DNA from 4 places in the Streptomyces sp. SID5464 genome. Region 3 is predicted to be linked to each of the others. Evidence: riboswitches for the same ligand, from Rfam matches in the RefSeq annotation. Region 3 holds a riboswitch; each other region holds the start of a gene.

Region 1 (7,294 bases), on a different contig from region 3:
GCAGGCCGCGAAGGTCCGCTGGAGCGCCTCGGGGGCGAGCCGGCCGGTGCGGTCGACGCCCTGCCCGAGCCGGACGATCGTCATACGGCGGTCCAGGTCGGTCAGCTCGCCGGTCCCGGGGTCGGCGTCGGCGACCAGGAGCCGGATGGAGTTCGTACCGCAGTCCACAGCGGCGACACGGGTCACTGGGCGTCCTCCTCGGCGGTCGTCACGCAGGCGCCCTTGCGCCACCACTCGGGCAGCATGGCGAGGGCCTCGTCGCCCAGCGGGTTCACTCCCGGCCCCGCGGCCAGCGAGTGCGCCACCAGCACGTGCAGGCACTTCACCCGGTCCGGCATGCCGCCCGCGCTCGGGAAGTCCTTCAGCTCCTCGATCTCGTCACGGCGCCTGATGTAGTCCTCGTGGGCCGCCCGGTACGCCGCCGCAAGCTCCGGGTCCGAGGCCAGCCGCTCGGTCATCTCCTTCATCACGCCGTTCGCCTCCAGCGTGCCGATGGCCGAGTTCGCCTTCGGGCACGTCAGGTAGTACAGCGTGGGGAAGGGCGTGCCGTCGGGCAGCCGGGGGGCCGTCTCGACGACGTCGGGCTGCCCGCACGGGCACCGGTGCGCGATCGCGCGCAGGCCGCGCGGGGGCCGGCCGAGCTGCTGCTTGAAGGCCTCGACGTCCGCGTCGGTGGGCTCGGTGCGCGGGGTGGTCGGCGGGGGCGTTTCCATGACTGTGTTCAGGCTGTCTTTCTGGGTTCAGGTCACTGGCTGGGGTCCGGGTCACCGGTCGGAGGCGTCGGCCTTGTCGACCCCGTCCCAGACGTTCGAGTACCAGGGGCGGTCGGCCGCCCCGAGGTCGGCGTGCGACTGCTCCGCCGCGTGCGGGTCGACGACGATGAACCCCGTCTCCCCCGGCATGACGTAGTGCAACCGCTGCCGGATCTGCTGCTCCGCGTACGCGTCGTCCTGCCAGCGCGCCTTCTGGTCGCGCAGCCGTTCGACGCGCTGCCGGGCCTGCTGCTGTTCACGCTGGAGGTCGTCGATCTCGGCGCGCTGCGAGACGTACTCCCGCATGGGGTAGGCCAGAGCCACGATCAGCGAGCACATCACCAGGGCGAGCAGCGCGGCCCGGCCGGTCAGCCGGGAGCGGCGGGCCTGGCGCTTGGTCTGGGAGCGGTAGACCCGGGCCGCGGTCTGCTCACCGAGCAACCGGATCCTGGTCGCGGTGGAGAACCGGTCCCGGTCCTTCACGGCCATGTCTGTCCGCCTCCCGCTCCGCCGTCATACGCGCGTACGTCCCCGGACACGGTACGGGACCGAGTACGGGGACGTACGTACGACGCTGCCTCTTACGGGTCGGGCCTTTCGGCGATCAGCCCTTGAAGCGCGGGAAGGCGCTGCGGCCGGCGTACACCGCCGCGTCGTCGAGGATCTCCTCGATGCGCAGCAGCTGGTTGTACTTGGCGACGCGCTCGGAGCGGGCCGGGGCGCCGGTCTTGATCTGGCCGCAGTTGGTGGCGACGGCCAGGTCGGCGATGGTGACGTCCTCGGTCTCGCCGGAGCGGTGGGACATCATGCACTTGAAGCCGTTGCGCTGGGCCAGCTCGACGGCGTCCAGGGTCTCGGTGAGCGAACCGATCTGGTTGACCTTGACCAGGAGCGCGTTGGCCGCGCCCTCCTCGATGCCGCGGGCCAGGCGCTCGGGGTTGGTGACGAACAGGTCGTCGCCGACGAGCTGGACCTTGTCACCGAGCTTGTCGGTGATGGTCTTCCAGCCCTCCCAGTCGTCCTCGAACAGCGGGTCCTCGATGGAGACGAGCGGGTACGCGTCGACGAGCTCCGCGTAGTACTCGGTCATCTCGGCCGCCGAGCGCTCCTTGCCCTCGAAGGTGTAGACGCCGTCCTTGTAGAACTCGGACGCGGCGACGTCGAGGGCGAGGGCGATCTGCTCGCCGGGGGTGTAGCCGGCCTCGTTGATCGCCTCGAGGATGAGGTCGAGGGCCTCGCGGTTGGAGCCGAGGTTCGGGGCGAAGCCGCCCTCGTCGCCGAGGCCGGTGGCCAGGCCCTTGGACTTCAGGACCTTCTTCAGCGTGTGGTAGACCTCGGCGCCCCAGCGCAGGGCCTCGGAGAAGGACTCCGCGCCGATCGGGGCGATCATGAACTCCTGGATGTCCACGTTGGAGTCGGCGTGCGAGCCGCCGTTCAGGATGTTCATCATCGGCACCGGCAGCAGGTGCGCGTTCGGGCCGCCCAGGTAGCGGAACAGCGGCAGGTCGCTGGCCTCGGAGGCGGCGTGGGCGACGGCGAGCGAGACGCCGAGGATGGCGTTGGCGCCGAGGGAGCCCTTGTTGTCGGTGGCGTCCAGGTCGAACATCGCCTGGTCGATCAGGCGCTGCTCGGTGGCGTCGTAGCCGACCAGCTCCGGGCCGATCTGCTCGATGACCGCGAGGACGGCCTTCTCCACACCCTTGCCGAGGTAGCGGTTCGAGTCGCCGTCGCGCAGCTCGATGGCCTCGAAGGCGCCCGTGGAGGCGCCGGACGGGACGGCGGCACGACCGGTGCTGCCGTCGTCGAGGCCGACCTCGACCTCGACCGTGGGGTTGCCTCGGGAGTCCAGGATTTCCCGGGCTACGACGACGTCGATGGACGGCACGAGCATCTCCTTCTTCATGTGACGCGGGTACGCGGGCCGCGTGGACCCGGCGAGGCGCGGGCCGCGGTGGCTCGCGACATGAGCCTAACCGGCTCCGGGCGATCGGCCACCGGGTCGCCCACCCCATGGACAGAACCGAGAGTAAATTGTTTCCGAACGGAACAAAGCCGGATCGCAAAGACCGGCAGAAAAAACCCCGCCCCGGTGCGTACGGGGGACGACGCACCGGGGCGGGGGCCCGTGGGGACCGGGGGGCCGCCGCTTACTTCAGGTGCAGCTGCTGGCCCGGGTAGATCAGGTTGGCGTCCGTGATGATGTCCTTGTTCAGCTCGAACAGCTTCTCCCAGCCGCCCTTGACCTTGTGCTCGGTCGCGATCGAGCTGAGGGTGTCGCCCTTGACGACCTTGTACTCGCCGTCACCCTTCTTGACCTTCTTGCCGGTCGGGGTGGTGACGGTCTTCTGGCTCTTCTGGGTCTGCGCCGGGCGCTCCTCGGAGCGGGAGGCCGGCTGCTGCTCGGTCTGGCGGGTCTCCGTGGAACCGCTGCTCTGCGCGGAGCCGCCGCTGTAGCCGGCGCTCGACAGACCCTTGCCGCAGACCGGCCAGGCACCCTTGCCCTGGCTCGCGAGGACCTTCTCGGCGATCTCGATCTGCTGCTCCTTGGTGGCCTGGTCGGCGGTGGAGGCGTACTTGGTGCCGCCGTAGCCGGACCAGGTGGAGGCGGAGAACTGCAGACCGCCGTAGTAGCCGTTGCCGGTGTTGATGGACCAGTTGCCGCCGGACTCGCACTGGGCGACGGCGTCCCACTCGGAGGCGGTGGCGGCGGAGGCGTTGCCGGCCGCCATCAGCGGGGCGGCGACGGCGGCACCGGTGACACCGGCGATGGCGATGACCCGAGAGGCCTTGGACGGACGGCGGTGCGTGCCCTTGCCGGAAAACAGCATGGAGAGATCCCCTCACCGACGCCTGCGAGGTGAGCTGTCGGGTTCGGGCCGGTTGAGTTGCCCGGCCGCGTCCCTCCCGGGACACGGCTTCACCCCAAGCCGGAGCCCTGCCGTCGAGTTGCCTCAACCGCCGGGCCCGGCACTTACCTTGGGTCCCCCGCTCCTGCCTACGGCGCTTGACGCGACGACTGTTCCCGTGCGGCCGCTGGCAGGATTCGGCGTTGCGGCAGCCGGGGCTCGCGGTGGCGAGCGGTCATGACCGTAGACACGCGATCCGCGGAATTTCAAAGACGATCAGGGCTTCTGAGATCTATCTCTCACCGCGCTTATAAGGGACATTCGGCGCGAACGGTGACGTGAACTCGCACGGTTTCGGGGTGACTTCCGCCGCCGTTTCCGGACTGCCCCACCGGCTACTCGTCGTCCGCTTCGACCCTTACCGTGAGCTTCTGACCGGGGCGGATGAGGTTCGGGTCGGCGCCGACGGCCGTCTCGTTCCCGGCGTAGAGCGCGTGCCACCCGCCGCTGAGGTCAAGGGAGTTCGCGATGGACCAGAGGCTGTCGCCGGGGCGGACGGTGTAGGAGCCGTCCGTCGCCTCCCGAGAGGCCTCGCCGCCGCGCGAGGCGTGCCGTCCGGCGGCTCCGGACGTACGGCCGTCCTCGGCCCCGGTGTCCTCGTCGGCGCTGGGGCCGCGGTGGCGGCCGGAGGCGCTGTCGGTTCCGGTTCCGGAGAGCGCCGAAGAGCCGTCGCCCTGCCGGGACTTGTCGGGTTCGTCACTCTCGGCGGCGGTCGACGGGGAGCTGCCGGACTCCTGGTCCTGCGACTGGTCCCGCGTCGAGGAATCGGCAGAATCGGATGACTTGTCGGACTTGGCGGTGTCACCCTCCGAGGTCGACTGCCCGTCAGGGGACGACGATGGGGACGGAGACGACGAAGAGGGCGAAGAAGACGAAGAGGATGACCCGGACGACTCGGATGACTCGGAGGAGTCGAGCAGTCCGGGTGAGTCCGTCGGAGCGGACGAGTCGGAGGAGCTGGACGAGTCGGACGTGCCCGAGTCCTTGTCCTGCTGGAGGCCGGAGAGCAGCCCGCAGGTGCGCCACGCACCGACCCCCTGGTCGGCGAGGATTCTCTCGGCCACGGCTATCTGCTGGGAGCGGCTGGCCAGGTCGGCGCTCGGGGCGTAGTCGAGACCGCCGTGGTTCTCCCAGTCCTCCTGGGACAACGCGAGGCCGCCGAAGTATCCGTTGCCGCTGTTCTGGCTCCAGGCGCCGCCGGTCTCGCAGTCCGCGACCCGGTCCCAGGTCGTGCCGTCGGCCGCGCTGGCGCCGGAGGCTCCGAGGAGCGGGATCGCGATGGCGGAGCCGGTCACCCCGGCCGCGACGAGGAGAGCCGGAGCCTGGCGGGGGCGACGGTGCCGACCGTTCCCGGAGAGCATACGGAGACCTTTCGCGAGACAGCAGTGACCGGCGCGGCGCAGGACCCCCCGGGCCGCGCTGATGATGGGTGAACGTATCGGCAGACGATCACTTGTCACAAGTTCATGCCGCGCAGATCACGTGAAGATCACAGGTCTGACGGCGTGTCACCTTCGGGCCGGTGAGAACTCCACCGGCAGGGTGCGCAGCCCGCGCATGATGAGGCCGCCGCGCCATCTCAGCTCGGCCGGGTCCGCCGCGAGCCGCAGGTCCGGGAGTCGGGTGAGGAGCGCGGCGAGCGCGGTCTGGCCCTCCAGTCGGGCGAGCGGGGCGCCGAGGCAGTAGTGGATGCCGTGGCCGTAGCCGAGGTGCTGGTTGTCGCGGCGGGCGAGGTCGAGCACGTCCGGATCCGCGAACCGCTCCGGATCCCGGTCGGCGGCGGCCAGGACGACGAGGACCGGGTCGCCGGTCGCGATGTGCTGCCCGCCGATGGTGAGCGGCTGCGTGGCGAACCGCCACGTGGCGAGTTCGACGGGGCCGTCGTAGCGCAGGAGCTCCTCGACGCCGGTCTCCAGGAGGCCGGTCTCCCCGGCGGCCAGGGACGCCTGGAGGCGCGCGCGCTGCTCGGGGTGGGTGAGCAGGGCGTAGGTGCCGTTGCCGATCAGGTTCACGGTCGTTTCGAACCCGGCGAACAGCAGGATGAAGGCCATGGCCGCCGCCTCGTTCTCGGTGAGGTGCTCACCGTGGTCGGAGGCGCGGATGAGACCGGAGATGAGGTCCTCGCCGGGGGCGGGCTCGGTGGGCAGCGCCTCGCGCTTGCGGTGGATGAGGTCGGCGAGGTAGCCGCGCATCTTCTTCACGGACCGCGCCACGCCGCCCCTGGGCCCGCCCTGGTGACGGATCATCATTCCCGCCCAGTCGCGGAAGTCGTCCTGGTCCTCGCGAGGGACGCCGAGCAGGTCGCAGATGGCGTAGATGGGGAGCGGGAAGGCGAACTCGTGGATGAGGTCGGCGGACCCCTTCTCCGCGAACCCGTCGATGAGCCCGTCGGTGAGCTCCTGCACCCGCGGCGCGAACTCGGCGACCCGGCGGGGCGTGAACGCCTTGGACACGAGCCGCCGCAGCCGGGTGTGGTCCGGCGGGTCGATGTTGAGCAGATGCGTCATCAGCTCGGCCTTGCGCTCCCCGGGGATCCCGGTCTTGCCCTTGGCGTGCGCGGGTTCGTCGTGATGCGCCGGGTTCTTGGAGAGCCGGTGGTCGGCTAGCGTCTGCTTGGCATCGGCGTACCGCGTGACCAGCCAGGCCTCCACGCCGCTGGGCAGCTTGGTGCGGTGCACGGGGGCGTGCTCGCGGAGCCAGGCGTAGGCGGGGTAGGGGTTGCTCGCGAACTCCCAGGTGAAGAGGTCGGGAGCGGCGGCAGGGGTGCTGGGCTGGGGCTGGTCGGTCACTCCCCGACGGTATCCGGCTCCTCGCCCCTCCCCTCCCTCGGCCGGTCCAGCCGTCCTCCGCTCCCGGCTCTCGGTCTCAGCCGTCCTCAGCCTCCCTGATCGCGTCCCGGTAGGCGCGGGCCGCCGCTCTCAGGGCCGCCTCCGGGTCGACGCCCTCCGATTCGGCGCGGACCGCCAGGGCCAGCAGCTCGTAGCCGATGCCCTCGACGGGCGGGAGTGGTATGTCCAGGTTCGCGGCGCGGGCGCGTGACGCCAGCTTGGCGGCGAGGGCCAGGCCGGGCTGGCCGAGGGGGATGCCCTCGGTGATCGAGGTGCGCTGCTTCTCGACCGCCTTGGTGCGCAGCCAGTGCGCCTTGACCTCCTCGGGCGTGGTGGCCGTCTCGTCGCCGAAGACATGCGGGTGGCGGTGGATCAGCTTGGCGACGATGCCGGCGGCGACGTCGTCGATGGAGAAGGGGTCCGCCCCGTCTTCCGGGCGGCCCTCCTCGGCGATCCGGGCGTGGAAGACGACCTGGAGGAGGACGTCACCGAGCTCCTCGCGCAGTTCGTCGCGGTCGCCCTCCTCGATCGCCTCGACGAGTTCGTACGCCTCCTCGATGCCGTACTTGGCCAGGCCCTTGTGGGTCTGCTGGGACGACCACGGGCACTCGGCGCGGATGCGGTCCATGACCTGGACGAGGTCGAGGAGGCGGGCGCCCGGCAGGTCGTAGGAGGCGGGGAGCAGCTCCAGCTCGGGCATGGCGACGCGGCCGGTGCCGGCGAGGCGGGCCAGGCCGTCCGTCAGGGTCGGCTCGCCCTCGCCCGTCGCCACGACGACCACCGTGCGGCCGCCGGCGCAGGCGTCGAC
Region 2 (7,294 bases), on a different contig from region 3:
CATGTACCTCGAGCACCAGGCCCCCGACCGTGACATCTCGCTCTACATCAACTCCCCCGGCGGCACCTTCCACGCCATGTCGGCCATCTACGACACGATGCAGTACGTCGCCTGCGACGTGGTGACGACCTGCCTGGGCCAGGCCGGCGCGGCCGCTTCGGTGCTGCTGGCGGCGGGCACGCCCGGCAAGCGATCCGTGCTGCCGGACGCGCGGGTGGTGATCCATCAGCCCGCCCTGCCCGAGCCGGTCCGCGGACAGGCCAGCGATCTGGCGATCCAGGCCGACGAGTTGACACGCATCCGGACCCGCATGGAGGAGATGCTCGCACGGCACACGGGGCGCACCCGGGAGCAGGTGAGCGCGGACATCGAGCGCGACAAGGTCCTCACCGCCCAGGAGGCGGTGGAGTACGGCCTGGTGGACCGGATCATCCCCAACCGCAAGGCCACCCTGGCCCCGCCGACCGGAGAGTGAGCCGCCGGTGCTCCCACCCGAACTGCCGCCGCTGCCCGCGCTGACACGCGCCGAGGCGGAGTTGATCGACCGTTACCTGGAGGTCGTCGATCTGCTCGGCCGGATCAACCCGGCGCTGCCCGGCGACACCTATCGCGGACTGCGCGCCGCCCAGGCCCTGGTCGGCAAGGCGACCGCGCTGCGTGACGCACTGACGCTGATGCACCAGCGGGGCGAGACGGAGCTGCACGCCGGCACCCTCGGCCGGGCACTGCGGGTGCTGGACGGCGAGCGGCGCACGGCCCGCGTCACCCTGCCCCCCGAGTCCGTCAGTTGACGCCGCCTCACCGGCCCGGACACCCGCCCTGTCGACGGAGCGCCCGGGCCTGAGTCGAAACGGGCCGAACGACGTACCCCTGTTCGGAGTAGACGAGAGTCCTTTTTTCGGGCCCTCACAGTTGCGCAACGCGCGTGACCGAAGGGCGGAATGGGACATTCCATCGCTGGTCCGACGGCCAGTGGGCCTGTGGACCGTGGCTCGAACACAGACGTGTCCACCCGAACGGGTGAGTGGTGAGTAACAACACAAATCCCCGGTTCCGTTGGGATTTCGGGACAACCATGAGCCAAGATCCCGTCTGACGACAAGCCCCCGCCGCAGCGGCGGGGCGGTCCGGGCGGACGCCGAGTCCTGCCGCCGCCCGGATGACCGGTCGACAGGAGTGGATCGGCAGGAGTGGAGGACCCAAGCACGACGGGTCGCCGGGACGGTCACGCCATGACCGGGTCCGAGCAGCCCTTGGGGTGAAGCCGCGTCAGCGGCCGGGCAACTTCGCCAGCCCGAATCCGACAGGTCATCCTTCACAGGCGGCTGACGAAGGGTTGCGCATGACTGCGCTCAATCGTGTCCCGTCGCTCATGGTCCGGGCCGGTACGGCCTCGGCCCTCACCATCGCCGCCGTGGGCGGCTCGATCGTGGCTCCCGGCTTCTCCTCCGAGGCGGCGGCAGCCACACCGGCGACCAAGGCACTCCAGATAGCGGCCTCGAAGAAGGGATCGCCCTACAAGTACGGGGCCACCGGCCCGCACAGGTTCGACTGCTCGGGTCTCACGCTGTACTCGTTCAAGAAGGCGGGCAAGAAGCTCCCCCGCACGGCCGCCCAGCAGTACAACAAGACGCGCCACATCTCCGCCAAGAACCGCAAAGCCGGAGACCTGGTGTTCTTCCACTCGGGCAGCAGCGTGTACCACGTCGGTATCTACGCGGGTAAAAACAAGCTCTGGCACGCCCCCAAGAGCGGGGACGTGGTGCGGCTGCAGAAGATCTGGACCAAGAGCGTCTGGTACGGACGCGTGAGGTGATCCGCCCGGCGTGCGGCGGCGTCCCTGACGCGCCGCCGCACGCCGGGGCGTGACACGGCCTCAAGTGGTTACCCGTCCCCCATGGCCGAGCACCGTCCCTGCACCGCGCGCGGCGAGACTCCGCTGCAACGCGCCGACCGGAACTTCGTCGAGCTGCTCCAGGAGCTCCGGGTCACCCAGACGGGCGTACAGATCCTCTTCGCGTTCCTGCTGTCGCTCGCGTTCACCTCGCGCTTCACGTCCCTCGACACGGTCCAGCGCGTCACCTACGTCATCACGCTGCTGCTGGCGGTCCTGGCCGCGGCCCTGTTCACCGCGCCGGCCGCGCTGCACCGCTCGCTCTTCCAGCAGGGCGCCAAGCCGCGCATCGTGCAGGTCTCCTCACGACTGGCCACCACCGGTCTGATCGTTCTGGTGTTCGCCTTCAGCGGTTCGGTCCTGCTGGTGGTCGATGTGACGACCAGTCGGGCCGGCGGCATCGCCGCGGGCGCGGCGACGTTCCTGGTCTGCGTCGGTCTGTGGGGGCTGCTCCCCCGGCTGGTGCGGCGAGCGGGGCTGCGCGACGAGACGCAGGGCAGCCCCGGACGGCCGCAAGCCACCAGCGAGGAGCCTGCGTCCCGGGGTCCCGTCCGGATCCCCGCACCGCCGCGCGGCACGATCAGGCAGCCCTCAGGGGTTCGAGAAGGAGCAGCACGCCGAGAAGCGTCAGCGCGGCCCCGGTGACCCCCTCGACGGCCCGCGCGGCACGCGGCTCCCGCAGCCGGCGGCCGAGTCGGTCCACCAGCAGCGCCACGGCCGGGAACCACAGCAGGGCGAGGACCACCACGATCAGCGCCAGCAGCAGCGTCCGGGGCAGCGCGGGACCGCTCGCGGGCACGAACTGCGGCAGCAGGCTGAGGAAGGTGATGGGCGCCTTCGGGTTCAGGGCGTTCGTGACGAAGCCCTGCCGCAAGGGACGCACGGCGGACGAAGCGGTCCCCGTGGTTTCGGCGACCACGGCACGGTGCCCGCGCAGTGACCACAGCGTCCGCGCTCCCAGGTACAGGACGTAGCCGCCGCCCAGCAGCTGGAGCGCCCGGAACAGCGCGGGCACGGCGGCCAGGACCGCGGCGACCCCCGCAACGGCCAGCGCGGTGTGCAGGAGCAGCCCGCCCGCGATGCCGAGCGCGCAGGCCACGCCGGCCCGGCGGGAGACCAGGGCGTTGCGCACGACCACCGTGAAGTCGGCGCCCGGCATCGCGACCATGCCCGCCGCCACCCCGGTGAAGGCGATGAGTTGTGCGTCCATGCGGCCAGCCTGCCGGACCAGGGCCTTCAGCAGGTATGTCGAATATCCTGAGGAAGCCTTAAGCATCGCTTTGGTCTGTGGAGGTCAGCGGCATGTACGACCCGACCCGGCTCGCGGCTCTGGTCGCCGTCGCGGAGGCCGGGTCCATCACCCGGGCGGCCGAGCGCCTCGGTTACACCCCGCCCGCGCTCTCCCAGCAACTGGCCAAGCTGGAGCGGGAGGCCGGCTCGGCGCTGCTGGTCCGGCATCACCGCGGGGCGCGGCTGACGGGCGCGGGCGAGCTGCTGGTGGCACGGGCCCGGCGCGTGCTCGACGAGTTGGAGCGGGCCCGTCATGAACTGGCCCGGCTGGCCGGTCTGTCGGGCGGCGTCCTGAGGCTCGGGACGTTCCAGACGGCGGGCATCCATCTGCTGCCGCCGGTACTGAGCGCGTTCCGCCGGGCTCACCCGGATGTGGAGCTGTCCGTCGCCGACCACGAACCGCCGACCGGTGTCATGGCCGTGGCCGCCGGTGACATCGACCTGGCCCTGACGCACACGTACGAGCCCGCCGACGCCCTCTCGCTCCCCGCTTCCGTCCGCTTGGAGCCGGTCCTGGTGGAGGAGCTGGTTCTGGTGACCGCCCCGGGTCATGCCCTCGCCGACGGCACGTCCAGGCTTCCCTTGACGGAACTGGCAGGTCAGCCGCTGATCAGCATGGCGCCGGAACATCCTTCCCGGCAGGGTGTGGAGGCGGCGCTGGCGCGGGCCGGGGCCAGCCCGTCGGTCCTGGTCTCGACACCCGGCTATGCGCTGGTGTGCGCACTGGTCAGCGCGGGGCTCGGGGTGGGCGTCGTACCGGAGATGGTGGCGCGGACATCGGTCACGCCGGTCGGGGTGCGCCCGCTCGGGGCGGGCGAATTGCGCCGTACGATCTCGGTCGCCTACCGGGGCGAGGAGGCGGCGCCTGCCGTGGAGGCCTTCCGGGCCCTGTTGCGCGGGGCGTTCGGCCGCGCGCGGCACGCGTCAGAGATGCGGTGAGATCACGGCTCCTGCTGCCCCGCAGCCGTCACGGGCTGGACCGGGACGGTCCACGGGAGTTCGATCGAGATGGTCTTGCCGCCCTCGCGGGTGCGGCGGATCCTGAGCCTGCCGCCGCATTCCGCGGTCAGCCAGCGGATGATGACGAGGCCGCGCCCGTTGTCCTGCTGGACGGCGGCGGGCAGGCGTCTGGGGAATCGCGGGTGGCTGTCCGTGACGCCGATGCGCAGGTGTTCGTCGCGGTCGAGTTCGACGTCCACCGTGAAGGTGGGCGACTGTCCGAACGTGTGCTGGACGGCGTTGGTCGCGAGTTCGGAGATGATGAGCCGGATGGTGTCGGACACTTCCGTGTCCGCCGGCAGGCCCCACTCCGCCAGCGTGCCCACCACGTAGGCGCGCGCTGCGGAGACCGAGGCGGGATCGCTCGGCAGAGTGACGGATGCTTCCAAATGGTCTGCCATGGCGACGTCGTCCCTTTCCCACGGGACCGCAGTCCGACACGGAGCGGAAGGTTCGAGTACGGTCCCGGACTGGTGCTTCGTCGCCAGAGTGCCACCAGAACACCCCGGAAGGGCGGCGATCCACCAAGATATGCATATATCTGTCGCTCAAAGCGGTGAACTCTGCGACGCGAGACCGTATTTGGGTGGCTCGGAAGGAGTAAGGAGTAACCCATGCAGCACGGTCCCGCGGTGCGCCGCCGGAAACTGGGCGCCGAACTTCGCGCGCTGCGCACCTCGGCGGGGCTCACCAGTGGTGAGGCGGCCCGGCTGGTGGGCTGGCACCAGTCGAAGGTCAGCCGTATCGAGACGGGCACGAGCGGGGTGAAACCGGCCGATGTGCGGTTACTTCTCGACGCGTACGCCGTGGCGGACGCTCAACTGCGCGAGTTGCTCATGGTGTTGGCGGGGTCCGAGGACAGTGGCGGGCGGACCCACTGGTGGCACGCCTACCGCGGGGTGCTGCCGCCGACCTACCGGGACTTCATCAGCCTGGAGTCACAGGCCGGCGCGATGCGCACGCTGGAGACCACGGTCGTCCCGGGGCTGCTCCAGACGCCCGAGTACGCCCGTGCGGTGACGAAGGCCGCGGTGGAGGGGCTGCCGGAGGACCGGCTCGACACGCTGGTCGAGGTGCGTCTGGCCCGGCAGGACGTGCTGCGCGCGGATCCGCCGCTGGAACTGAGCGCCGTCCTGGACGAGGCGGTGCTGCGGCGGGAGGTGGGCGGGCCCGGGGTGATGGCCCGGCAGCTGGAACGGCTGGTCGAGGCGGCGCGGCTGCCCCAAGTGCGGCTCCAGGTGCTGCCGTTCGCCGCCGGGGCGCACATCGGAGTCACCGGCCCTTTCGTTATTTTCTCATTTTCGAGCACATCTGATCTGGATGTTGTTGTTCTCGACCACTTGACGAGTAGCCTCTACCTCGAACGGAAAGAAGACCTCCGGGCCTACACGGAGGCCTTCAACGCCCTTCAGATCCACGCCCTTTCGCCCGAGGACTCGTTGGATTTCATCGCCGGGACAGCCGCCGGCGCGTAAGGAGGCACCATGCGTGCACTGCCTCGTCACGTCCCCTCAAGCATCGAACTGCACGGTGTGCGGTGGTTGCGCAGCAGCTACAGCACCGGCGCGAACAACTGCGTCGAGACCGCGTGTCCGGCCGCCCCGCCCTGGGCCGGACTGCTCGCCGTGCGCGACTCCAAGGACCCGGCCGGGCCCGCACTGCTCTTCTCACGGAGGAGCTGGACGGAGTTCACGGCCGCGGTCGACCGCATCTGAGCCGCATCCGAACCACTCCTGATCAGTCCGTCGTCGAGCGACGCACGGCCGTGTCACGCCGACTCATGGCCGCGTCTCGCCGATCAGTCGTACAGCGCGTTCGATCTGTTCCGCGGTCAGGTCCGCGCGGGCGGTCAGCCTGAGCCGTGAGATGCCGTCGGGCACGGAAGGAGGACGGAAGCAGCCCACGGCCAGGCCCGCCGCGCGGCACCCGGCCGCCCAGCGCACGGCGTCCTCGGGAGAGGGCGCCCGCACCGAGACCACCGCGGCGTCCGGACGTACCGCTTCCAGACCCGCGGCGGTCAGGCGTGCGTGCAACTCGCCCGCCACCGCGCGGACCCGAGCCGCGCGCTCCGGCTCGCGGCGCAGCAGCCGCAGTGCCGACAGGGCCGCCCCCGCCGCCGCGGGGGCGAGACCCGTGTCGAAGATGAACGTCCGTGCCGCGTTGACCAAGTGGTCGATCACCCGGGCCGGGCCGAGGACGGCTCCGCCCTGACTGCCGAGCGACTTGGACAGCGTGACCGTCACGACGACGTCGTCGGCGCCCGCGAGCCCCGCCGCGTGCGGGGCGCCGCGGCCGCCGTCACCGAGGACGCCCAGGCCGTGGGCGTCGTCCACCACCAGACCCGCGCCGTGCTCCCGGCACGCCTCGGCGAGCGCGGCGAGCGGGGCCGCGTCGCCGTCGACCGAGAAGACCGTGTCGGACACGGTGATCGCCGTGCCCCCGTGCGTGTGCAGCGCCTTGCGCACGGCCTCCGGCTCGGCGTGCGCCACCACCTGTGTGGTGCCGCGGGCCAGCCGGCAGCCGTCGATGAGCGAGGCGTGGTTGCCCGCGTCGGAGACGATGAGGGAGCCGTGCGGGGCCAGCGCGGTGACCGCCGCGAGGTTGGCCGCGTAGCCGGAGGAGAAGACGAGGGCCGCCTCGACACCGCAGAAATCGGCCAGTTCCCGTTCGAGTTCGGCGTGCAGTTCGGTGCTGCCGGTGACGAGCCGGGAGCCGGTCGAGCCGCCGCCCCAGAGCCGCGCGGCACGGGCCGCACCCTCGGTGACCTCGGGATGGCGGGCCAGTCCCAGGTAGTCGTTGCTCGCCAGGTCGAGGAGCGGTGAAACGGCCGGACGGGGGCGCAGTGTCCGTACGAGTCCGGCGCGACGGCGCAGCCGCGCCTGCTCGTCGATCCAGCCGAACGCCATGGGGGGTCCTCCGGGGAATTTGTAGGCAGTGCACAGACACTAGCGGGCCCACCAGCAGGTCAGTGTGTGGCAATACCCACACCTCGAAGCGCCTCTGTTGTACGAACTCTCCTTGGCCGCGGGCGGCTCCGTACGACAGGATCGGCTCCCATGGACCTGCTGAACACGCTGGTGGACAAGGGGCTTCGGCGCGAACTGCCGACCC
Region 3 (7,294 bases):
GACGCGCTGGAGAGGGAGTTGAAGAAGGGCGACGTCGCCGCCCTGATCGTCGAGCCCATCCAGGGCAAGGGCGTGCTGGAGGCCCCGCCCGGCTATCTCCTGGCCGCCCAGGAACTGCTGCACCGGCACAAGGCGCTGCTCATCGCCGACGAGGTGCAGACGGGCCTCGGCCGTACCGGCGACTTCTACGCCTACCAGCACGAGGACGGCGTGGAACCGGACCTGGTGTGCGTGGCCAAGGCGCTCTCCGGCGGCTACGTGCCGGTGGGCGCCACGCTCGGCAAGGACTGGATCTTCAAGAAGGTGTACTCGTCGATGGACCGGGTGCTGGTCCACTCGGCGAGCTTCGGGTCCAACGCGCAGGCCATGGCGGCGGGCCTGGCGGTGCTGTCGGTGATGGAGAACGAGCAGATCGTCGCCGGCGTCCGCACCACCGGGGAACTGCTCAGATCCCGGCTCGCGGCGCTGACGGACAAGTACGAGATGCTCGCCGACGTCCGCGGCCGGGGCCTGATGATCGGCATCGAGTTCGGCCGGCCGAAGTCTCTGAAGCTGCGCAGCCGCTGGGCCATGCTCCAGGCCGCGCGCAAGGGCCTGTTCGCGCAGATGGTCGTCGTACCGCTGCTCCGGAAGCACCGGATCCTCACCCAGGTCTCCGGCGATCACATGGAGGTGATCAAGCTGATCCCGCCGCTGATCATCGGCGAGCGGGAGGTGGACCGGTTCGTCGACGCCTTCACGGCCGTGATGGACGACGCGCACGACGGGGGCCTGGTGTGGGACTTCGGCAAGACGCTCGTCAAACAGGCGGTGGCCAACCGCTGATTCTTGCCTCAGAGGCAAGAAATTTGCCGCCAGGGCAAGGCTCCGGCTGAATGGAGCCATGAGCTCCTCCGAGACCGAGCGGCCCTCCGGGGCCGCCCCGTCGGCTGACCGGGCAGCGGATCCGCTGCCCGCCGTCGCGCCACAGCTGCGGTCGTTGCGGCGCCAGGCCTCCCTGACCCTGGAGGCCGCGGCCCGCGCCGCCGGACTGTCGCCCGCCCACCTCTCCCGCCTGGAGACCGGGCAGCGCCAGCCATCCCTGCCGATGCTGCTCGCGCTCGCCCGCGTCTACGGTACGACGGTCGCCGAGCTGCTCGGCGAGACGGCCGCCGCCCGGGACGCCGTCATCCGCGCCGCCGACATGGAACCGACCGCGGCGGGCGGCTGGACGTACTGGCAGGCCGGCGCGCCCGCGCGCGGGATGCAGGCCCTGCGCGTCCACGTCCCGTACGGCTCCCAGGGCGACATCGTGCGCGTCCACCCCGGCGAGGAGTGGCTCCACGTGCTCCGGGGACGGCTGCGACTGCGCCTCGGCGACACCACGCACCAGCTCGCGCCGGGCGACAGCGCGCACTTCGACTCGCTGACCCCGCACCGGATCGCCGCCCAGGACCCGGACGGCGTCGAACTGCTCTTCGTCCACACCCTCTTGCAGAGCCCCACGGCCGCCCTGTGCCTGGGCCCCACCCCAGGAGACATGCCGTGAAGGACATGGAGGAGAAGTTCCCCCGCGCCCTGTGGGTGCGGCTGTTCATCTACCTCGTCGTGGGCCATGTCTTCGCGGCCTTCGTGTACCTGCTGTTCGAGGTGGGGGCCAAGTAGCCGCCGGGCCGGCGCCGTACGTCAGTCGAGCAGCCGCTCGCGCAGCCGCTCCCGGGCCTCAGGCGTGAGCCCGAGCCCCTTCTCCAGATAGGCGTCGACGCCGCCCCACGTCTCCTCGATGGTGTCGAAGGCCGCCGCCAGGTACTCGGCGCGCGCGTCGAACAGGGGGCTGAGCAGCTCCATGACCTCGGGGGAGTAGGCCGAGGCGGCGGAGCTGCTGCGGTGCACCTTGTAGCGGCGGTGCTTGGCGTTGGACTTCAGGTAGTCCTCGAGGATCGCCTCGCGTTCGACACCCAGGGCGAGCAGCGTCACCGCGATGGACAGACCCGCCCGGTCCTTGCCCGCCGCGCAGTGCATCAGGGCGGGGACGCTGTCCTCGGCGAGTGCGTGCAGCACCTGGGAGTGCTCGGCCGTGCGACTCCTGATGATCATGCGGTACGAGGCGATCATCCGGTCCGCGCCCTTGCCGTCCGAGAGGATCGCGCGCAGCTGGTCGAGGTCGCCGTCGCGGACCATCTTCCAGAACTCGGCGCCGTCGGCGGGGTCGCTCAGCGGCAGGTTCACATTGCGCACGCCCGGCAGCTCGACGTCCGGCCCTTCGAGCTTCTGGTCGGCCGCGTTGCGGAAGTCGAAGATCGTGTGCAGGCCCAGGGTGGTCAGGAAGGCGGCGTCCTCCCCGGTCGCATGGGCGAGGTGGCCACTGCGGAACAGCACTCCCCGCCGCACCCGTCGTCCGTCCACGGTCGGCAGTCCCCCCACATCGCGGAAGTTGCGCACTCCGGCCAGCTCGGGCTCGGTCGACGGGACCTGCTGTGTCACGTGGGCTCCTCCCCATCGGCGCCGCCGGCGCGGCTCGTCGACGGGCACCACTCGACGATACGACATGCCTGCCTGGGGCAATGAGTTGTCCACAGGCGTTGCCCGGAGCGCCCGAAGCCCCCGATGATGTTGGCGCCTGGTCGCACCTGGTCGGGCTTGTTCGAATCTGTGAGGCCATGATGCTGGACATCTCCGAAGACGGTCGTACGTGGGTGCTCTCCGGGCCGGCCAGCAGCTACGCCGTCCACGTCACCGACCGCGACGAGCTGCTGCACCTGCACTGGGGCGCCCGGATCGGCCTGGCCGACGCCGAGGCCCTCGCCGTCCGGCCGCTGCCGGACTACTGGCCCTTCGAATCACCGCTCGACGGGCGCGAGGAGTACCCGGTCGAGGGCGGTCCCCGTTTCGCCCGGCCCGCCCTGTCCGTACGCACCGGCGAGCGGCGCGGCACGGAGTGGACCTACGAGGGGCATGACGCCGAGGACGGTGAGCTGCGGCTGCGCTTCCGCGACGGCGACCTCGCCGTCACGCTGCACTACCGGATGCGCTCCTCGACGGACGTCGTCGAGCGCTGGGTGACCCTCGACAACCACGGACCCGCCGTCGAGGTGCTGCGCGCCGACTCCGCCACCTGGACCCTGCCCGACCGCGACACCTGGCGGCTGTCCCAGCTGCACGGCCGCTGGGGCGCCGAGTCCCGGCTGGAGCGCTCCGCCCTCACCCACGGCGAGAAGGTCATCGGCAGCCGCCGCGGCCACACCGGTCACCAGCACCTGCCGTGGGTCGCGCTCGACACCGACGCGACGGAGGAGCGCGGCGAGGTCTACGGATGCGCGCTGGGCTGGTCCGGGTCCTGGCGGATCGCCGTGGCCCAGCTCCCGGACGCGCGCGTGCAGATCACCGGCGGGGCCGGGTACGACGACTCGGGCCTGCTGATGCTGGGCACGGGGGAGTCGTACACGACCCCCGTCTTCGCCGGGCTCTGGACCGACGGCGGCTACGGCGGGGCCAGCCGCGCCTGGCACGCCTACCAGCGGGCGTACGTGATCCCGGGCGCCGACCAGGACCGGCCGGTGCTGTTCAACTCCTGGGAGGCCACCGAGTTCGACATCTCCGAGGAGCAGCAGCGGGCGCTCGCCGAGCGGGCCGCCGCCATGGGCGTCGAGCTGTTCGTGGTCGACGACGGCTGGTTCGGGACGCGCACCAGCGACCGGGCCGGACTCGGCGACTGGACCCCCAACCCCGACCGTTTCCCGGGCGGCCTCAAGCCGCTCGCCGAGCACGTGCACGGCCTCGGTATGCAGTTCGGGATCTGGGTCGAGCCGGAGATGGTCAACCCGGACAGCGACCTGTACCGCGCGCACCCGGACTGGGTGCAGTACCAACCGGGACGAAAGCGGACGGAGTTCCGCAATCAACTCGTACTGAACCTCGCCCGTGTGGACGTTCAGGAGTACCTCTGGGAGCAGCTCGACGGGCTCCTCTCCAGCGCCCCGATCGACTACGTCAAGTGGGACTTCAACCGCTGCTTCACCGACGCCGGCTGGCCGGACGACCCCTACCCGCAGCGTCTGTGGGTCGACCACGTCCGTGCCCTGTACGCCCTGCTGGACCGGCTGCGGGCCGCACACCCCGGGGTGGCCTTCGAGTCCTGCTCGGGCGGCGGCGGCCGGATCGACCTCGGCGTGCTCGGCCGCACGGACCAGGTGTGGACCTCGGACAACACCGACCCGCTCGACCGGCTCGCCATCCAGCACGGCTTCAGCCAGATCCATCCGGCCCGGGTCATGGCCGCCTGGGTCACCGACAGCCCGAACGCCATGCTCAACCAGCGCGCCAGCTCACTGCGGTTCCGGTTCGTCAGCGCCATGGCCGGGGTGCTCGGGGTCGGCGGCGACCTCACGAAGTGGACGGAGCGGGAACTCGCCGAGGCGCGGGACTGGGTGGAGCTGTACAAGGAGATCCGGCCGGTGGTGCAGCGCGGCGAGCTGCACCGGCTGCGCCCGCCGGAGGGTGGCCTGAGTGCCGTGCAGTACGTGCTCGGCGACGAGAGCGTCGTCCTCGCCTGGCTCCAGGCGCAGCGCTACGGCGAGCCCGTTCCGGCGCTCCGGCTGCGGGGCCTGGACCCCTCGGCGTCGTACGAATGCCTCAAAACGGGCGAAGTTCACCGAGGTGCCGTGCTGCTCCACCACGGGCTGCGGGTCGGTCTGCGCGGGGATCTGGACGCCACCGTCGTCCGACTTAAGCGCAAGTAGTCGTTCTGTCCGAATAGAGAGCGCTTCGGTTATTTAGGCATAACGTGCCCCGGTCGTAAAGGAGATGAGGCCGGGGTGCGTGAGCATCGTCATATTCGTGACGATGTGTTGTTGCCATGTGCACGTAATTCCCGCGTCATTCAGGGATATTGAGGGAAGTGATTGATCGGTAATCCACGCTCCGTGACGGAAAATGTGCCGGTGCGTCAAGAAAAACGCCGTCACAGGCAACCGCACGCTTGTCCCTTTGCGTCCTGGTCGCTTACGTTCCACACCAATCCGGACGGACGCCTAATCCTGCCGCCGCCCGGAGCCCGCACACACTGACCCGACGTACGGCAGGAGCGGGGGACCCACAGGTAAGACGCCTGTTCCGGTTCCCGGAACGGCTTGGGGTTAAGCCGCGCCTCGGCGTGGCCGGGCATCTCCAGTCCGAACCCGACAGCTCACCTCGCAGGCGACGGAGAGGAATTCGCCATGCCCGCGAAGGGTAAGCACCGCCGCCCGAAGAACCAGCGTTTCACCCGCTCCATCGCCATCGCCGGAACCGGCGGGGCCGCTCTCGCTCTTCCGCTCATGGGAGCCGCCGGCGCCCACGCCGCCACTCCGCAGTCGGCTCCGGAAAAGGCCGTCCAGTCCGCTCCGGCCGCCGAGAAGAAGGCCGCCGAAAAGGCCACGGGCGTTCGCACGTACACCGTGCGGGCCGGTGACTATCTGGCGAAGATCGCCGACGAGCAGAACGTCGACGGCGGCTGGAAGAAGCTCTACGCGGACAACCGTGACGCCGTCGGCGACGACCCGTCGCTGATCCACCCGGGCCTGAAGCTGTCGATCGGCAAGAAGGCGGCGGCGAGCGAGTCCAAGTCCTCGGCCCCGGCGAAGCCCTCGGCGTCCAAGTCCTCCGCCTCCGAGTCGTCCTCGAAGCCGGCCGCCGCCAAGCCGGCCGCCGCGGCCTCCAGCGGCTTCACCCTCCCGGTGGAGGGCGCCACCGTCGGCACCCCCTACCACATGTCCGGCAGCATGTGGTCCAGCGGCTACCACACCGGTGTCGACTTCGTCGTCCCGACCGGCACCTCGCTCAAGGCCGTCGGCGCGGGCACGGTCGTCTCCGCCGGCTGGGGCGGCGCGTACGGCAACCAGGTCGTCATCAAGCTGAACGACGGCTTCTACGCGCAGTACGCCCACCTGTCCCAGCTCTCCGTCTCGGCCGGCCAGACCGTGACCGCCGGGCAGCAGATAGGCCTGTCCGGTGCCACCGGCAACGTGACCGGACCGCACCTGCACTTCGAGATCCGCACCACGCCGGACTACGGCTCGGACGTGGACCCGGTCGCCTACCTGCGCTCGCACGGCGTCTCCGTCGGCTGACCGACCGCACGACCACCTGCCTGACACGCGACCGAAGGCCGGACCCCGACCCCCGGGTCCGGCCTTCGGCGTGCGTGGTGCGCCCTTCCGGTCGCCTCAAGGGATCGACAGCGGGCGGCAGTTGGGACACAGTGATCCCGTCCGGAGCGCAAGCGCTTTCTAGAGCCTTCCAGACGGATCCCGAAGGAGATGTGTCCCGTGCCGACCACCCGCAGGGCGTTCGGAGCCCTGACCGCCGGAGCCGCCCTGGCGGCGCTCGCCCCGACGGGGGCCGCGTACGCCGCCCCCCGGCGCCGCCGTCTCATCGCCCACGACGACTTCTGCCACGGCCTCGGCCAGTGGGCCACCGAACTCCAGGACGGCGGGACGGTCACCGCCTCCCGTGGCGTCCTTGAGATCGACGTACCGAGCGGCGCGACCGTCTGGTTCAGACGGCGGCTCGAAGGCCCGTACGTCCTGGAGTACACCGCGACGCCTGTGTCGGAGGGCGGGGCCAACGACCGCGTCTCGGACCTCAACAACTTCTGGAACGCGACCGACGTCCGCTCCCCGGACGATCTCTTCGCCACCCCGCGTGGTGGGGCGCTGGCGGAGTACGACCACCTGACGACGTACTACGCCGGTTACGGGGCGAACCACAACACCACGACCCGGCTGCGGCGGTATGTCGGCGAGCCCGGTGTCCGGCCCCTGGTCTACGACTACACCGAGCCGCTGCTGGTGCCGGGTGAGCCGAACCGGGTGCGGATCGTCTCCGACGGTTCGACGGTGCGGTGGTGGAACAACGGGAGGCTCGTGTTCGACTACAGCGATCCGGAGCCGTACACCACTGGGCACTTCGGCTTCCGGACCGTGTGGAGCCACTTCCGGATCGCAGGGTTCCGGGTCTGGGAGTCGCGGGCTCGGGATTGAACCCGCAACGTCACTGACTCATAGGCTATTCCGGAGTTGGCGAACACTTTAGGAGTGGCTTATCTCACCGCCAGTCAACCCCTTCCTACGGTCGCGTAAGTCACATTCGAAGGTGAATCATGAGCTGCTGTGGCAGACGATTCGAAGAGTGACAGCAGAGCAGTGATCGGGTCGTACGTGGCGGTGGGGGACAGCTTCACCGAGGGCGTCGGTGATCCCGGCCCCGACGGGGCGTTCGTCGGCTGGGCCGACCGGTTCGCCGTCCTGCTCGCCGACCGCCGGCCCGAAGGCGACTT
Region 4 (7,294 bases), on a different contig from region 3:
GCTGGTCTCCGAGGGCCTCGAGGAACTGCCCGAGACCGTCTGAGTGCGCATCTCCGAAGGGCTCGCCCGAATTCATCGGGCGAGCCCTTCGCCATTCCGGTTCGCGGGACGTGGAATTCCCGTTGACGGGCAGCAGAAATAATCCCCCGCGAATTTCCTGCTCTTTGTATACGGCTCCCGTGTTAATGCCGCAGGCTCGCCGTGTTTACGGGATGTTGCGAGTTCCTCACACGCTCGGCCCGCTCCCCGGCGGAACCGAAACGCAACCGGTGCGCGGCCGTCGCGCGCTCGGTGTGCAGCGCCGTGACCGCCCGCGCGCGCTCGCTGTCCCCGCGCGCCACCGCGTCCACGATCGCGCCGTGCTCGGTCCAGGACTCCACCGGCCCGGCCGGCGCCTCGACGGTGTACATCCAGGCGATCTTGTGGCGGAGCTGGGTGAGCATCGAGGTCAGCGCGGGGCTGCCGGAGGCCTGCGCGAGCGTCTCGTGGAACCAGCCGCCCAGGGAGCGCAGGTCGTCGCTGTTGCCCCGGCGGGCGCGCTCCTGGCCGAGCCGGACCAGCCCGCGCAGGACCTTCAGATGGGCCTCGGTGCGGCGCTGGGCGGCGCGGGCCGCGCCGAGCGGCTCCAGCAGCAGCCGCATCTCCAGCAGGTCGGCGGCCTCCTGCTCGGTGGGTTCGGCGACGCACGCGCCCGCGTGCCGCCGGGTCACCACGAAACCCTCGGCCTCCAGGGTGCGCAGGGCTTCCCGGACGGGGACGCGCGAGACGCCGTAGCGGCGGGCGAGGAGTTCCTCGGTCAGCCGGCTGCCGCGCTCGTAGACACCCGCGACGATGTCGTCCCGGATGGCCGTGCACACCGAGTGCGCGGGAATACGCATGACCGACCTCCGTTTAATCCCCGTGAAACGTCGACGAGTGACGCGTGTTCCGTGACTCTATTGCAATGAGCCGGAATTTCCGACGGGGGACCGGAATCCATGGATATTTTTTGGACAGCCGGGCGTCACAAACGCCGAAAGCCCCGGCTCGGGGAGCCGGGGCCTCGGGAAGCGGAGTGGTACGCCGTCAGACGTTCACACCGTGCGAGCGGAGGTAGGCGACGGGGTCGATGTCGGAGCCGTACTCGGGGCTGGTACGGGCCTCGAAGTGCAGGTGCGGTCCGGTGACGTTGCCGGTCGCGCCGGACAGGCCGATCTGCTGGCCGGGGGTGACCCGCTGGCCCACCGAGACGCTGATGGACGACAGGTGGCCGTACTGGGTGTACGTGCCGTCGTTCATCTTGATCACGATCTGGTTGCCGTAGGAGCCGCCCCAGCCGGCCTCGACGACCGTGCCCATGCCGACCGCGTGGACGGGAGTGCCGCTGGCGGCGTGGAAGTCGACGCCGGTGTGGCTGCCGGAGGACCACAGCCCGCTGCTGGCCCGGTAGCCGGTGGAGACGTACGAGCCGGAGATCGGGGGCACGAAAGTGTTGAGGCGCTTGCGCTCGGCCTCGCGGGCGGCGCGCTCCTTGGCCTCGCGCGCCTTCTCGGCCGCCTCCTTGGCCTCCTTGGCCGCCTCGGCGGCCCGCTCGCGGGCGGCCTCCTCGGCCTTCTTCTTGGCGGCGGCCTCCTCGGCGGCCTGCTTCTGGGCGGCGGCCTGGGCGTCGATCTGCTGGGCCACGGTGTCGCCCATGGTGACGACGGGGGTGAGGCCGGTCTGCTCGACGGCGGGCTCTGCGGCGAAGGCCGGGGCGGCCACGGTGCCGATGACACCGGTGGTGGCGAGGGCCGCGACGCCCGCCGCGCGGGCCGTGCCGCGCTGCATCCGGCTGGGACGACGATGCTTCCCGGTGGCGCGGGTGAACGCCATGGAGTGCCTGGTCCTTTCCTTCCTTCTCGCCTACCGGGTTAGCTGACGGGTTCGGAGCAGGAAGGTCTCCTACGGACCCCCTCGCGGCTCGCTCGGGCGTCCGATTCACCCCAGGGACTGCGGTGGGTCCCCGGCTCCCCTGGCTCGCGCCGTACGGGGACTCGGCGATGACTGTCCGGTGCCGCGGGTGCGGCGCACTGCCTGACGAACAGCCCGGACGACGCTAAGCGGGGCCACTTTCAATTCCCAAACGGATCCCGGCTTTTGTAGCGCATCCCACAGGGCAGACAGGCAACCTCCATATCAATTCGGGCATAAAGGGGCCCTGGTGCCTTGGAAGACAACCAGGGCCCCTGCGCGCGCGGGCCGCTACTCGGCTGCCACGACGGAGACTTCGCCGATGCCCAGGGCCTCGACCGGGCCCTTGATCTGCGCCGCGTCACCGACGAGCACGGTCACCAGACGGTCCACCGGGAAGGCGCTGACGGCCGCCGCGGTGGCCTCCACGGTGCCGGTCGCGGCGAGCTGCCGGTACAGGGTGGCCTGGTAGTCGTCGGGCAGATGCTGCTCGACCTGGTCGGCCAGCGTGCTCGCGACGGCCGCCGCCGTCTCGTACTTCAGCGGCGCCACGCCGACCAGGTTCTGCACGGCGACGTCCCGCTCGGCGTCGGTCAGCCCCTCGGCGGCGAGGGTGCGCAGCACCGTCCAGAGGTCCTGGAGGGCGGGGCCGGTGTTGGGAGTGTCCACGGAGCCGCTGATGGCGAGCATCGCGGCACCGGTCCCGTCCGGGGCGGACCTGAGGACCTGGCCGAACGCCCGCACCCCGTAGGTGTAGCCCTTCTCCTCGCGCAGGACGCGGTCCAGGCGGGAGGTGAGGGTGCCGCCGAGGCAGTACGTGCCGAGCACCTGCGCGGGCCACACGCGGTCGTGCCGGTCCGGGCCGATCCGGCCGATCAGCAGCTGCGTCTGGACGGCGCCGGGGCGGTCCACGATGACGACCCGGCCCGTGTCGTCGGCGGTCACCGGCGGCACCGGGCGCGGCTCGGCCGCCGAGCCCGTCCAGGCGCCCAGCGTGTCGCCGAGCAGGGCGTCGAGGTCGATGCCGGTGAGGTCGCCGACGACCACGGCGGTGGCCGTGGCGGGCCTGACGTGCCGCTCGTAGAAGGCGCGTACGGCCGCGGAGTCGATCGCGGCGACCGTCTCCTCGGTGCCCTGGCGGGGCCGCGACATGCGCGAGTCCGCCGGGAACAGCTCCTTGGAGAGTTCCTTGGCGGCACGGCGGGCGGGGTTGGCCAGCTCGTGCGGAATCTCGTCGAGGCGGTTGCGGACCAGCCGCTCGACCTCGCTGTCCGCGAACGCGGGCGCCCTGAGGGCGTCGGCGATCAGGCCGAGCCCCTTGGCGAGCCGGGAGGCCGGCACCTCCAGACTGAGCCGGACGCCGGGGTGGTCGGCGTGCGCGTCGAGGGTGGCGCCCGCGCGCTCCAACTCGGCGGCGAAGTCCTCGGCGGAGTGCTTGTCGGTGCCCTCGGAGAAGGCCCGGGCCATGATCGTGGCCACGCCGTCGAGGCCGGCCGGTTCGGCGTCCAGGGGCGCGTGCAGCAGCACCTCCACGGCGACGACCTGCTGGCCGGGGCGGTGGCAGCGCAGGACCGTCAGGCCGTTGCCGAGCGTGCCGCGCTCGGGGGCCGGGAAGGCCCACGGCTTGGCCTCGCCCGCCTGCGGCTGGGGGTGGAAGTCCATCGTGGCGAGCTCGGTCACTTGGCCGCCTCCTCGTTCTCGTTCAGGGCCGCGGCTGCGGTGTCCTCGGTGGTGTCGGCGTCCTCGGCGGTCTCCGCGTCGCCCGCCTCGTCGGCGACGGGCTCGTAGACGAGCACCGCGCGGTTGTCGGGCCGCAGGCGGGCCTTGGCGACCTCCTGGACCTCCTCGGCCGTCACCTCCAGCACGCGCTGCACGGCGGTCAGGGCGAGCTGCGGGTCGCCGAACAGGACGGCGTACCGGCACAGTTCGTCGGCGCGGCCGGCGACCGTGCCCAGCCGGTCCAGCCACTCGCGCTCCAACTGGGCCTGGGCGCGCTCCATCTCCTCGGCCGTGGGGCCCTCATCGGCGAACCGGGCGAGCTCCTCGTCGATGGCCGACTCGATGACCGGGACCTCCACGTCACCGGACGTCTTCACGTCCAGCCACCCCAGGGAGGGCGCCCCGGCGAGCCGCAGCAGGCCGAAGCCGGCCGCCACGGCCGTACGGTCCCGCCGCACCAGACGGTTGTACAGGCGGGAGGACTCGCCGCCGCCGAGGACGGTCAGGGCCAGGTCGGCCGCGTCGCACGCGCGCGTGCCGTCGTGCGGCAGTCGGTAGGCGGCCATCAGGGCGCGCGCCGGGACCTCCTCCTCGACGACCTCGCGCAGCTGCTCGCCGATGATCTCCGGCAGCGTGCCGTCCCGGGGCGCGGGCTTGCCGTCGTGGCCGGGAATGGAGCCGAAGTACTTCTCCACCCAGGCCAGGGTCTGCTCCGGGTCGATGTCGCCGACGACGGAGAGCACGGCGTTGTTCGGCGCGTAGTAGGTGCGGAAGAACGCGCGCGCGTCCTCCAGGGTGGCCGCGTCCAGGTCGGCCATCGAACCGATCGGGGTGTGGTGGTAGGGGTGGCCCTCCGGGTAGGCGAGGGCGGTCAGCTTCTCGAAGGCGGTGCCGTAGGGGACGTTGTCGTAGCGCTGGCGGCGCTCGTTCTTGACGACGTCCCGCTGGTTCTCCATCGACTCGTCGTCGAGGGCGGCCAGCAGGGAGCCCATGCGGTCGGCCTCCAGCCAGAGGGCGAGCTCCAGCTGGTGGGCGGGCATCGTCTCGAAGTAGTTGGTCCGCTCGAAGCTGGTGGTGCCGTTCAGCGAGCCGCCCGCGCCCTGGACGAGCTCGAAGTGGCCGTTGCCCTTCACCTGGGCGGAACCCTGGAACATCAGGTGCTCGAAAAGGTGAGCCAGGCCGGTACGCCCCTTGACTTCGTGGCGCGAGCCGACGTCGTACCAGAGGCACACCGCCGCGACCGGGGTCAGGTGGTCCTCGGAGAGCACCACGCGCAGGCCGTTGGCCAGGCGGTGCTCGGTCGCTGTCAGGCCCCCGGAGCCTGCCTGGGCTGTGGCCGTGTGACCCATGGGCATGTACGTCCCTTCGATCGCGGCGCGGTCGCTCGAACCGCGGTTTTCCTGGCGAGTCCTGCCACTGTATGCAAGCGTGCGGGGCCCTGGTGAAGTTCCCGGGGGGCGTACGCGGAGAGCGAGAGCGGGAAGCGTCCGCAGGCGGTGTGCGGTGGTGACGGCGCGCCTGGCCCGGGGCCGGCGAACGACCGGCGAAAGACCTCGGACCGGCCGGCCCGCGGCAGTCCCCCGACAGCGTCCCCGTCCGCCGCACCGGCCCGGCGAGCGGCACCCGCGGGACGGGGCCGAACCCCTGCCGGTGAGGCCGTGGACCGGGTCCTGGTCCCGGTTGTCAGTGCGGCGGTCCACAATGGTCGGCGTCAGATCTCGTTCAACGCTTCAGCAAGGAGCCGGCAGCGATGGCCCGCCGCAGCACGAAGACCCCGCCGCCCGACGACTCGTACGAGGAGAGAATCCTCGACATCGACGTCGTCGACGAGATGCAGGGCTCCTTCCTCGAGTACGCGTACTCGGTCATCTACTCCCGCGCCCTGCCCGACGCGCGCGACGGCCTCAAGCCGGTGCACCGCCGCATCGTCTACCAGATGAACGAGATGGGCCTGCGCCCCGAGCGCGGGTACGTCAAGTGCGCCCGCGTCGTCGGCGAGGTGATGGGCAAGCTGCACCCGCACGGCGACTCGTCGATCTACGACGCCCTCGTGCGCATGGCCCAGCCCTTCTCGATGCGCGTCCCCCTGGTCGACGGCCACGGCAACTTCGGCTCGCTGGGCAACGACGACCCGCCGGCGGCCATGCGGTACACCGAGTGCCGGATGGCCGAGGCGACGAGCCTGATGACGGAGTCGATCGACGAGGACACCGTCGACTTCAACCCGAACTACGACGGCCAGGAGCAGGAGCCGGTGGCGCTGCCTGCCGCCTTCCCGAACCTCCTGGTCAACGGCGCCTCGGGCATCGCGGTCGGTATGGCCACGAACATGCCGCCGCACAACCTGCGCGAGGTGATCGCCGCAGCCCGCCACCTGATCAGGTACCCGAACGCCGATCTCGACGCCCTGATGAAGCACGTCCCGGGCCCCGACCTGCCCACCGGCGGCCGCATCGTCGGCCTGTCCGGCATCCGGGACGCGTACGAGACGGGCCGCGGCACGTTCAAGATCCGGGCGACGGTGTCCGTCGACAACGTGACGGCCCGCCGCAAGGGCCTCGTGGTCACCGAGCTGCCCTTCACGGTGGGCCCGGAGAAGGTGATCGCCAAGATCAAGGACCTGGTGGGCTCGAAGAAGCTCCAGGGCATCGCCGACGTCAAGGACCTCACCGACCGCGAGCACGGTCTGCGCCTGGTCATCGAGATCAAGAACGGCTTCGTGCCGGAGGCGGTCCTGGAGCAGCTGTACAAGCTGACGCCGATGGAGGAGTCCTTCGGCATCAACAACGTCGCCCTGGTCGACGGCCAGCCGCTCACGCTGGGGCTGAAGGAGCTGCTGGAGGTCTATCTCGACCACCGCTTCGACGTCGTGCGGCGGCGCTCGGAGTTCCGCCGCGGCAAGAAGCGTGACCGGCTGCATCTGGTCGAGGGTCTGCTGACGGCCCTGCTGGACATCGACGAGGTCATCCGCCTCATCCGCTCCAGCGAGAACTCCGCGCAGGCGAAGCAGCGCCTGATGGAGCAGTTCTCGCTGAGCGAGGTGCAGACGCAGTACATCCTCGACACGCCGCTGCGCCGCCTGACCAAGTACGACCGCATCGAGCTGGAGACGGAGAAGGACCGGCTCAACGCGGAGATCGAGGAGCTGACCCGGATCCTCGACTCGGACACGGAGCTGCGCAAGCTGGTCTCCACCGAACTGGCCACCGTCGCCAAGAAGTTCGGCACCGACCGGCGTACGGTTCTGCTGGAGTCGGGCGGTGCCCCGGTGGCCACCGTGCCGCTCCAGGTGGCCGACGACCCGTGCCGGGTGCTGCTGTCCTCGACGGGTCTGCTGGCCCGTACGGCGAACGGCGAGCCGTTCGCCGAGGACGCCGGCGCCAAGCGCGTCAAGCACGACGTGATCATCTCGGCGGTACCTGCCACCGCGCGTGGCGAGGTGGGCGCCGTCACCTCGGCCGGCCGGCTGCTGCGGCTGAACGTGATCGACCTGCCCCAGCTCCCGGAGTCGATGGCGACCCCGAACCTCGCGGGAGGCGCCCCGCTGGCGGAGTTCGTCTCCCTGGAGGACGACGAGACGGTGGTCTGCCTGACGACGCTCGACGAGTCGTCGCCGGGCCTGGCGCTCGGCACGGAACAGGGCGTG

The links. A riboswitch is a leader RNA that binds a small molecule or an ion and turns the genes downstream of it on or off. The one in region 3 is predicted to bind cyclic di-AMP.
Region 1: linked by a shared signal. The riboswitch ahead of GTY47_RS08670 (transglycosylase family protein) and the one ahead of GTY47_RS26060 (LysM peptidoglycan-binding domain-containing M23 family metallopeptidase) in region 3 are both predicted to bind cyclic di-AMP.
Region 2: linked by a shared signal. The riboswitch ahead of GTY47_RS36735 (C40 family peptidase) and the one ahead of GTY47_RS26060 (LysM peptidoglycan-binding domain-containing M23 family metallopeptidase) in region 3 are both predicted to bind cyclic di-AMP.
Region 4: linked by a shared signal. The riboswitch ahead of GTY47_RS09685 (M23 family metallopeptidase) and the one ahead of GTY47_RS26060 (LysM peptidoglycan-binding domain-containing M23 family metallopeptidase) in region 3 are both predicted to bind cyclic di-AMP.

What each region holds. Positions count from the first base shown of each region.
Region 1 covers NZ_WWIQ01000009.1:52,094-59,387, reverse strand. Annotated here, with positions in the region: gene GTY47_RS08690 (Ppx/GppA phosphatase family protein) at 1-186, opposite strand, end outside; gene GTY47_RS08685 (DUF501 domain-containing protein) at 183-713, opposite strand; gene GTY47_RS08680 (septum formation initiator family protein) at 765-1,241, opposite strand; gene eno (phosphopyruvate hydratase) at 1,357-2,637, opposite strand; gene GTY47_RS08670 (transglycosylase family protein) at 2,900-3,580, opposite strand; cyclic di-AMP (ydaO/yuaA leader) riboswitch at 3,585-3,765, opposite strand; gene GTY47_RS08665 (transglycosylase family protein) at 3,994-5,019, opposite strand; gene GTY47_RS08660 (cytochrome P450) at 5,167-6,447, opposite strand; gene GTY47_RS08655 (nucleoside triphosphate pyrophosphohydrolase) at 6,524-7,294, opposite strand, start outside.
Region 2 covers NZ_WWIQ01000075.1:98,856-106,149, forward strand. Annotated here, with positions in the region: gene GTY47_RS36725 (ATP-dependent Clp protease proteolytic subunit) at 1-475, shown strand, start outside; gene GTY47_RS36730 (hypothetical protein) at 483-791, shown strand; cyclic di-AMP (ydaO/yuaA leader) riboswitch at 1,127-1,339, shown strand; gene GTY47_RS36735 (C40 family peptidase) at 1,343-1,816, shown strand; gene GTY47_RS36740 (DUF6328 family protein) at 1,898-2,539, shown strand; gene GTY47_RS36745 (LysE family translocator) at 2,475-3,104, opposite strand; gene GTY47_RS36750 (LysR family transcriptional regulator) at 3,197-4,123, shown strand; gene GTY47_RS36755 (ATP-binding protein) at 4,126-4,584, opposite strand; gene GTY47_RS36760 (helix-turn-helix transcriptional regulator) at 4,798-5,658, shown strand; gene GTY47_RS36765 (DUF397 domain-containing protein) at 5,668-5,898, shown strand; gene GTY47_RS36770 (8-amino-7-oxononanoate synthase) at 5,962-7,089, opposite strand; gene bioB (biotin synthase BioB) at 7,240-7,294, shown strand, end outside.
Region 3 covers NZ_WWIQ01000054.1:2,982-10,275, forward strand. Annotated here, with positions in the region: gene GTY47_RS26035 (aspartate aminotransferase family protein) at 1-825, shown strand, start outside; gene GTY47_RS26040 (XRE family transcriptional regulator) at 884-1,528, shown strand; gene GTY47_RS26045 (DUF6126 family protein) at 1,525-1,644, shown strand; gene GTY47_RS26050 (tyrosine-protein phosphatase) at 1,666-2,463, opposite strand; gene GTY47_RS26055 (alpha-galactosidase) at 2,643-4,718, shown strand; cyclic di-AMP (ydaO/yuaA leader) riboswitch at 5,030-5,191, shown strand; gene GTY47_RS26060 (LysM peptidoglycan-binding domain-containing M23 family metallopeptidase) at 5,196-6,086, shown strand; gene GTY47_RS26065 (DUF6250 domain-containing protein) at 6,285-6,998, shown strand; gene GTY47_RS26070 (SGNH/GDSL hydrolase family protein) at 7,161-7,294, shown strand, end outside.
Region 4 covers NZ_WWIQ01000009.1:292,422-299,715, reverse strand. Annotated here, with positions in the region: gene GTY47_RS09695 (HPr family phosphocarrier protein) at 1-43, shown strand, start outside; gene GTY47_RS09690 (GntR family transcriptional regulator) at 183-878, opposite strand; gene GTY47_RS09685 (M23 family metallopeptidase) at 1,066-1,851, opposite strand; cyclic di-AMP (ydaO/yuaA leader) riboswitch at 1,865-2,028, opposite strand; gene GTY47_RS09680 (pitrilysin family protein) at 2,221-3,609, opposite strand; gene GTY47_RS09675 (pitrilysin family protein) at 3,606-5,003, opposite strand; gene GTY47_RS09670 (DNA topoisomerase IV subunit A) at 5,399-7,294, shown strand, end outside.